One region of the Comamonas kerstersii genome, then DNA from elsewhere that is predicted to be linked to it. Evidence: predicted binding sites of a transcription regulator. Region 1 holds the regulator's gene; the other holds the start of a gene.
The links. The regulator sigma-54, encoded in region 1, starts transcription at its own class of promoters, with help from an activator protein. The targets are predictions, from matches to a motif close to TGGCANGNAANCTGCTTT.
Positions count from the first base shown of each region.

Region 1 (4,375 bases):
GTGGCAGGCCGCTACTACACCGATGGCCCCATGGCTGGCAGCATGCCCAATGTGCTGCTGGTGGTGGATTACCTGATTGCCCAGAGCACCAAGTAAGCTCTGCATCTGTAGCTGAATGAAAAGTCCGCGCCATGCGGACTTTTTTATGGACCACAAGCGGCATGACTACAATGTGTCGCAAGAAACGTGCCTTGCCCATGAACTCCAAACTCATCACCTGTCTTTTGCTGACAGCCCTCGCCGGGGCCACAGGCCTTGCACATGCCGAGCGTGCTGACCGCGACAAACCCATGAATATCGAGTCGGACGCGCTGCGCCATGACGACTTGACGCAGACCAGCGTGTTTACGGGCAATGTGGTGATGACCAAGGGCACCATCGTGCTGCGCGGCGAACAGCTGGATGTACGGCAGGATGCCGAGGGCTACCAGCATGGCGTGGTCAAGGCTGCCCCGGGCCAGCGTGCCTATTTCCGTCAGAAGCGCGATACCGCACCGGGAGCACCTGAAGAGGTGATCGAGGGCGAGGGCGAGATCATTGAATACAACGGCAAGACGGATGACGTGAAGTTCATCCGCCGCGGCCAGCTGCGCCGCTACACGGGTGGCCAGCTCAGTGACGACATCATGGGCAGCGTCATCACCTACAACAACCTCACGGACGTGTTCACCGTGGATGGCGTAAAGCGCAGCAATGAGCCTTCGTCAGCCCCTGCTGGCTCCGGCGGCCGTGTCCGAGCCATCCTGGCGCCCAAGAACACTACGCCAGCACCGTCCAGCGCACCTGCACAGACGCTGCAGCCTTCGGATGCACTGAAACTGCAAGGAAACTAATGGCCGAGAAGACCCAAGACACTGCCGCGGTGAGCAAGCTCGAGGCACGGCATCTGGCCAAGTCCTATGGCAGCCGCAAGGTGGTCAAAGACGTGTCCATCACCGTGCAAAAGGGTGAGGTCGTCGGGCTGCTCGGCCCCAACGGCGCGGGCAAGACCACGTCGTTCTACATGATCGTGGGGCTGGTACGCAGCGACGGGGGTGATGTGCTGATTGACGGCCACTCCGTGGGCAATATGCCGATTCACCAGCGCTCGCGCCTGGGTCTGTCCTACCTGCCGCAGGAAGCATCGATCTTTCGCAAACTCAATGTGGAAGACAACGTGCGTGCCGTGCTGGAGCTGCAAAAAGATGCCAGTGGCAAATCGCTGTCGCGCGAAGCCATTGAGCAGCAACTGACCACGCTGCTGCAGGAGCTGCGCGTGGACCACCTGCGCAAGTCGCCTTCGCTGGCGCTGTCCGGTGGTGAGCGCCGCCGCGTGGAGATTGCCCGCGCACTGGCCACGAATCCGCGCTTCATCCTGCTGGATGAGCCGTTTGCCGGTATTGACCCCATCGCCGTGATCGAGATTCAGCGCATCATCAGCTTCCTCAAGGAGCGCGGCATTGGCGTCTTGATTACTGATCACAATGTGCGCGAAACACTGGGCATCTGTGACCACGCGTTCATCATCAGCGATGGCACAGTGCTGGCACAGGGAACGCCGCAGGAGATTGTCGAGAATCCGGATGTGCGCCGGGTATACCTCGGCGAACATTTCCGGATGTAGACCTCCCCTGCAGCGTCATCAATAACAACAAAGGTCGAGAGAGCAAAGAGGGGTACAGCGTTGAAGCCAAGTTTGTCACTGCGGGTCTCACAACATCTGGCGTTGACGCCGCAACTTCAACAATCTATTCGACTGCTGCAGCTGTCGACCCTGGAGCTTTCTCAGGAAGTCGAGCAGATGCTCGACGAAAACCCATTTCTTGAATGGTCTGCCGAAGAGGTCGAACGCGAGGCCTTTGGCGTGGAGCATGCAAATTCCGCGCCAGAGGCGGATGTGCATGCCAGCGACGAAACTTATTTTTCTGTAGCTGACAGCGCCGTATCCACGGGCGCTGAAGGGCAAAAAGATTCAGAAATTCCCGTGGCAGAAGCTGCCGATCTGCCCCAGGACTGGGAGGGCGATGGCAGTGTAGACATGGGGGCGTTGGATGACGCAGAGTGGGGTGGTGAAGCACCGGCACGCGGCAAGCGCAATGAGGACGAGGATGCCCCTTCTGCACTGGAACTGGCCCGCTGCCACGAATCTCTGACGGACCATCTGCACCAGCAGGCACTGTCGCTGCGCCTGTCGGAAGTGCAGCGCTGCGCCCTGCGCTTTCTGATTGAAAACCTCAACGACGACGGCTATCTGGAAGACTCGCTGCAAGAGCTGGCTATTGGCCTGGCAGGCAGTGAAGATGAAGAACAGCTTGAGGAGCTGATGCACCACTTCACGGTGGCGCTGCGTCTGCTGCAGTCGCTGGAACCCGTGGGTGTGGGGGCGCGTGATCTGGCCGAATGCCTGCGCCTGCAGCTGCGCTATCTGCAGGAGCAAGGCGGTGACGACCCTGCGCTGCTGGAAGCCGCCTTGCAGCTGTGTGCCCAGCCGCTGGACATGCTGGCGCGCCGTGATGTGCGCAAGCTCATGCAGGCCTGTGGTCTGCCTGAAAGCCGCGTGCGCGCAGCGCTGGCGCTGATTGCACGGCTGGAGCCCAAGCCCGGGCGGCGCTTTGTGGATGTGGAGCGGCATGTGATCGTGCCCGATGTGATCGTGCAGAAAACGAACCGCAAGGGGGGCGATGGCCTGATGCAGTTCAGCGTGCAGCTCAACCACGATGTGATGCCGCGTCTGCGTGTGCACGAGGTCTATGCCGGTGCGCTGCGCAGCCACAAGGGCAGCGAGGGCCACGCCATGCTGCAGCAGCGCCTGCAGGAGGCGCGCTGGTTCATCAAGAACGTGCAGCAGCGCTTTGACACCATCTTGCGTGTGTCCAAAGCCATTGTGGAGCGGCAGAAAAACTTCTTTATCCACGGTGAGCTGGCCATGCGTCCGCTGGTGCTGCGCGATATTGCGGACGAGCTGGGGCTGCACGAATCCACCATCAGCCGTGTGACGACGGCCAAGTACATGGCCACGCCCCACGGCACCTATGAGCTGAAGTTCTTCTTCGGTTCCGGCCTGGGTACAGAGACGGGCGGCAATGCGTCGAGTACGGCAGTGCGTGCGCTGATCCGCCAGTTTGTGAGTGCAGAGAACCCCAAAAAACCGCTGTCGGACAGCCAGATTGCCGAGATGCTCAAGGAGCAGGGCATCGAATGTGCCCGCCGCACGGTGGCGAAATACCGGGAGGCGCTGAAAATTGCGCCAGCAAATTTGAGAAAAGCGTTGTAAGCGAACGGAGCAACCCGTTAACGCTGTATTGGTTTGCTCGGGGCGATTGGCTAAGCTGGTGAGCGCTCGCTAGAATCGCGCGGATATTACGGTTATTACTTATGCGCTGCCTGCGGGCAGCGTTTTGTTTTTTGCTCGTAACCCAGTTGAGTGCCCTGCGCTCGGAGAACCAATATGCAACAACGTCGTCATACCCTCTTGGCTATCGGTGCAGCCGCACTGGCCGCTTTTGGTGCTTTTGCACCCGCCGTGCATGCGCAGGACAAGCCCAAGGTGGCGCTGGTCATGAAGTCGCTGGCCAATGAGTTCTTCCGCACCATGGAAGACGGTGCCAAGGCACACAACAAGGAGCACGGCAACTACGTGCTGCTGAGCAACGGCATCAAGAACGAGACCGACACCGCAGCCCAGATCAAGATGGTCGAACAGATGGTGGCGCAGAAGGCCGATGCCATCGTGATCGCACCTGCTGACTCCAAGGCGCTGGTGCCCGTGCTCAAGAACGCCGTGGACAAGGGCGTGATCGTGGTGAACATCGACAACCGTCTGGACCCCGAAGCCCTGAAGGAAAAGAACCTGAACATTCCTTTTGTGGGGCCTGACAACCGCTACGGCGCCAAGCTGGTGGGCGACTATCTGGCCCAGCAACTGCAGGCCGGCGACAAGGTCGGCATCATCGAAGGCGTGTCTACCACCACCAATGCACAGCAGCGCACCGCAGGCTTCAAGGACGCCATGGACGCTGCCAAGATGAACATCGTGGGCGTGCAGTCCGGCAACTGGGAAATTGCCAATGGCAACACCGTGGCCGCCGGCATGATGCGTGAGAACCCCGATCTGAAGGCACTGCTGGCTGGTAACGACTCCATGGCTCTGGGTGCTGTGGCCGCCGTCAAGGCTGCGGGCAAGACAGGCAAGGTGCTGGTGGTGGGCTACGACAACATCCAGGCCATCAAGCCTTTGCTCAAGGACGGCCGCGTGCTGGCCACGGCAGACCAGTTTGCTGCCAAGCAGGCGGCTTTCGGTATTGATGTGGCCCTGAAGGCCATCCAGGACAAGACACCCCAGGCCCAGCTGCCTGCTGAAGTCAAAACCGACGTGGTTTTGGTGACGAAGTAAGAG
Region 1 is NZ_CP020121.1:1,424,523-1,428,897, forward strand. Features, by position in the region: gene B5M06_RS06630 (thiol:disulfide interchange protein DsbA/DsbL) at 1-96, shown strand, start outside; gene lptA (lipopolysaccharide transport periplasmic protein LptA) at 198-833, shown strand; gene lptB (LPS export ABC transporter ATP-binding protein) at 833-1,603, shown strand; gene B5M06_RS06645 (RNA polymerase factor sigma-54) at 1,664-3,253, shown strand; gene B5M06_RS06650 (sugar ABC transporter substrate-binding protein) at 3,428-4,372, shown strand.

Region 2 (4,375 bases), 610 kb from region 1:
CCAGCGACCGGATGAATCCGTACAGACCTGGTGGGCACTGGGCCGCCTGGCAGCCCGCCAGTCTCTGGCCGCGAATGCGCACCTGGTGATGCCACCTTCGGCTGCGCAGGAGTTTCTCGACGCCACATTGGCGCAAGATTGGCGCAAAAACGAAACCGCCATGTTTGCTGCCGTGCAGATCATCCGCATGACGGGCGACGTAGCGCGTGACTTTCCCGACAGCGTGCGCCAGCAGGTGCTGGACAAAATGCGTGCAGCCGGTGCGCCACAGCGCTGGCTGGAGTTGGTGGAGCGCGTGGTACAGATGGATGCCCAAGACCAGCAACGCAGCCTGGGCGACAGCTTGCCGCCAGGGTTGGTGTTGTTGTAGCCCCATCCACCAGCGTTGCTGGTGGGTATGAACAAGGAGATGCCCATGTCATTCACTGCAACAGAAGTGCAGGCCATGCAACTGGCGATGGAGGCCGCACGCCAGGCCCGTGCAGTTGGCGATACACCGTTTGGAGCAACACTGGTGTCGTCTGAGGGTGAGATCCTGCACACCTCACCCAACCGGCAAAACAGCACGGGTGACTGCACAGCCCATGCCGAAGTGGTCCTCGTACGAGAGGCTACGCAGCGGTTCGGCCCAGAGCGTCTGCATGGAGCAGTCGTATTTGCCAGCGGTGAACCCTGCGCTATGTGCAGCGGTGCCATGTTCTGGGCGGGGATCAAACGTGTGGTGTTTGCAGCCAGCACGCAAGATATTGGTGACGCTCTGGGAGGGCCGGTTCTGCCTGCACGCTGCGCTGAGGTGCTGGAGCCTGCACAACCTGCGGTGCGCGTAGAAGAAGGCCTGCTGCGTGATGAGGCCGTCGCAGTGCTGAACGGGCGCTGAACAGCCCGGAGTCTGACAGAACACTGGCAGACACCTCTGTTTTGCTATGGGGCAGCGGGTGGCTTGCCTATGATTCCCCCATCTTCTTCCAAGCCTGCTGCCTGCGAACACCCTCGCGCCAGCGGTCTTGACATTGCGCAGCCTGGGCCACACGCCTGCGCAATCCCCTTGCAAGCCACAAGCAGCAAGTTCGCCTTGAATTTCCGTGAGCACTGCGTTGTCAATGTGGTGGCTGTGCTTAGGCGTATGGCTGCATCTCCAGTGCTGACGGTTGAACCACCCCATTGACGTACTTGGAGTTGTGATGCCTGTGCATTCCGCTTTTTCTCGCCGCCATGCTTTGGCGCTGGCCGTTGCCAGCGTGGTCTCTATGGCTGCACCTGCCGCCTGGGCGCAGGACAGCTGGCCCACCAAGCCCATTACCTTTGTGGTGCCACAAAATCCCGGCGGTGCCAATGACGTGATTGCGCGTGCCGTAGCGCAAAGCCTGGAAAACTCGCTGGGCCAGCCCGTGATCGTGGAAAACCGTGCGGGTGCCAACGGTAACGTGGGAACGGGCCAGGTAGCACGCAGCGCGCCCGATGGTTATACCTTTCTGGTGACGGCGCAAAGCGCACACACCATCAACCCTGCGCTGTATTCGCGCACGGGGTTTGACCCCATCAAAGACTTCACCCCCGTGATGCAGCTGGCTGTGGCGCCGTATCTGCTGGTGGTCAATCCACAGTTTCCTGCCACGACCTTCGACGAGCTGGTGGCCTATGCCAAAGCCAATCCCTATAAGGTGGAATACGCCTCGGCCGGCAATGGCACGCTGAATCACTTGCTGGGCGAGATGCTCAAGAAGCAAAAGGGCGTGGAAATGCTGCATGTGCCCTACAAGGGGGCTGCAGCGGCAGCGACCGATGTGGTGGCTGGCCAGCTGCCCGTGACCTTTGGCAGCTTCCCCGGCGTCATGCCGTTCGTGAGCAGCGGCAAGCTGCGTGTGCTGGGTGTGGCGTCGGACAAGCCGACACCGCTGGCACCTGAAATTCCTGTGCTGAAGGATCTGGCCGTGACGTCCTGGTACGGCCTGTTTGCCCCTGCAGGCACACCCCAGCCCATCATCGACAAGGTCTATACCGAGATCTCTCGCGTGCTGGCTACCCCCGCCATGCAGGAGCGCCTGAAGACGCTGGGTGCGGAGCCCGTGCAGTCCAACCCGCAAAGCTTTGCAGCCAGCTTGCCTGCAGAGCTGGCGCACTGGAAAAAAGTGGTGGATGAGTCGGGCGCAAAAATCGATTAACGCACGCTGCGTTGCCTCACATGCGCTCCACAAGGCCTGCAGATGCAGGCCTTTTTTTCACACACATGTGTCGTGCACCATTTCTCGGCGTTAGTGCGTGCACATTAGGGCATTGCCTGATGCGGTTCAGTGCATTTTGGTGCAGATGTTTCTGTGAATGCTGATGCCTAGAGCCTAGAGCCTAGAGGATAGATGCCGACAGTGCACAAGCTGGCACGACTGTTGCGATAAATGGTCAAGACATGCGGTAGTTCGCGTGTCGAAAACCGAAAGCTCTGTTCTATGCCAGAAGAAAAAACACCACTGACACGGCGAAAACTCCTCACCATGATTGGCCATATGGCAGGTGGCGCAGCCATGTACTCCGCCATGGGGACTCTGGGCCATGCCGCTGAATCTTCGTATTCCGGCCCCATCAAGCTCAGCAAGGCCAAGCCTGGCGCATCCGTAGTGGTGCTGGGTGCTGGCCTGGCAGGCATGCTGGCCGCCATTGAGCTGCGCAATGCGGGTTACAAGGTCACAGTGCTGGAATACCAGAATCGCGCTGGTGGCCGTGCTTGGACACTGCGTGGCGGTGACACTTTTACCGAGCTGGATGGCACGACCCAGACCGTTGGCTTTGCCAAGGGGAATTATCTGAACCCAGGGCCCTGGCGTGTGCCCCACAACCACCATGCCATGATGGATCTGTACCGTCGTTATGGCATTGAGCTGGATGTGTTCAACCAGGTCAATCACAACGCCTATGTGCACAACAGCAAGGCTTTTGGTGGCAAGCCACAGCGCTTTCGTCATATCGCAACGGACTACCGTGGACACACGGCCGAGCTGCTGGCCAAGGCGGTCAACCAGGGCGCTCTGGATACGGTCATCAGCAAGGAAGATGCAGAAAAGCTGCTGGCCAGCCTGAAGAGCACAGGAGCGCTGGATAAGGACTATCGCTATGTGGCCAGCCTGCACACCAGCGAATACCGCGGCTTTGATGTGGACCATGGTGGCGGTCTGATGCCACGTGCCAAGGCATCGCAGCCCATTGGTGTGAGTGAAGTGCTGCAGTCCAACCTGTGGGGGCAGATCGGCTCGGGCAATCTGACGGAATTCCACAGCACCATTTTCCAGCCCAAGGGCGGCATGGACATGCTGCCTCAGGCCATGGCCAAGGATCTGGGCAAGGCGATTCAGTACAACGCCAAGGTGAGCAAGATTGCACAGGATGAAAAGTCCGTCACCGTGAGCTATACCCGCAATGGCGTACAGCAGCAGGTGACTGCCGACTGGTGCGTCTGCACGATTCCTGCTTCCATCTTGGCGCAGATGGACATTCAGGTGGGCGACAAGATGCGCGCCGCCATTGAGGCCTTGCCATACGGCAGTTCGGTCAAGGTGGGTCTGGAATTCAAGCGACGTTTCTGGGAAGAGGATGAGCGCATCTACGGTGGCATTACCTCGACGGACCTGCCGATTCAGCAGATTTCCTACCCATCCAACGACTATATGAAGCCCGGCCCTGCTGTGCTGCTGGGGGCATATGCCTTTGACAACACCAATGCCTATCGCTTGGCTTCGCTGACGCCCAAGGAGCGGGTCCGTCTGGCCCTGGAGTGGGGTAGCCAGATTCACCCGCAGTACAAGCAGGAATTCCTGAACGGCGTGTCTGTGGCATGGCACCGCACACCCTGGACTCAGGGCTGCTATGGCGCATGGAACGACAACCTGCGCGCGCAGCACTACGACAACATGGCGCAGATTGACAACCGTCTGGTGCTGGCTGGCGAGCATATCTCCTTCATTCCCGCATGGCAGGAAGGTGCCGTGCTGTCTGCCCTCGACGCTGTGCAGCGCCTGCACGCCAAGGCCGTGAATGTCTGAGTCAGGCCACTTGAAAGGAACGAACGCTATGAGCACAAAGAAGTTGCACCGTGGTCTGTCTGTGGCCGTAGTGGTGCTGGCAAGCATGGCCAGTCTGTCCGCTTTCGCAGGGCCTGTGACAGGCACTGCTGCCGAGGTACTGGCGATTGCTGACACACAGGTTGAAGCCCTCAAGGCGGGCTTTTCCAGCGACCGTCGCCTGAACACCCAGCGTGATGGGGAAAAGATCTACCAGGCCATTTGCCAGGGCTGCCACATGCCCCAGGGGCAAGGTGCTGCCGAGGTGGGTTTTTACCCTGCACTGGCGGGCAATGAAAAGCTGGCTGCAGCTGCGTATCCGGTGG
Region 2 is NZ_CP020121.1:818,046-822,420, reverse strand. Features, by position in the region: gene B5M06_RS03870 (Hsp70 family protein) at 1-370, shown strand, start outside; gene B5M06_RS03865 (nucleoside deaminase) at 416-877, shown strand; gene B5M06_RS03860 (Bug family tripartite tricarboxylate transporter substrate binding protein) at 1,182-2,162, shown strand; gene B5M06_RS03855 (flavin monoamine oxidase family protein) at 2,445-4,031, shown strand; gene B5M06_RS03850 (c-type cytochrome) at 4,060-4,375, shown strand, end outside.
Region 2: the regulator sigma-54 is predicted to act here: its motif matches at 2,374-2,391, upstream of B5M06_RS03855 (flavin monoamine oxidase family protein).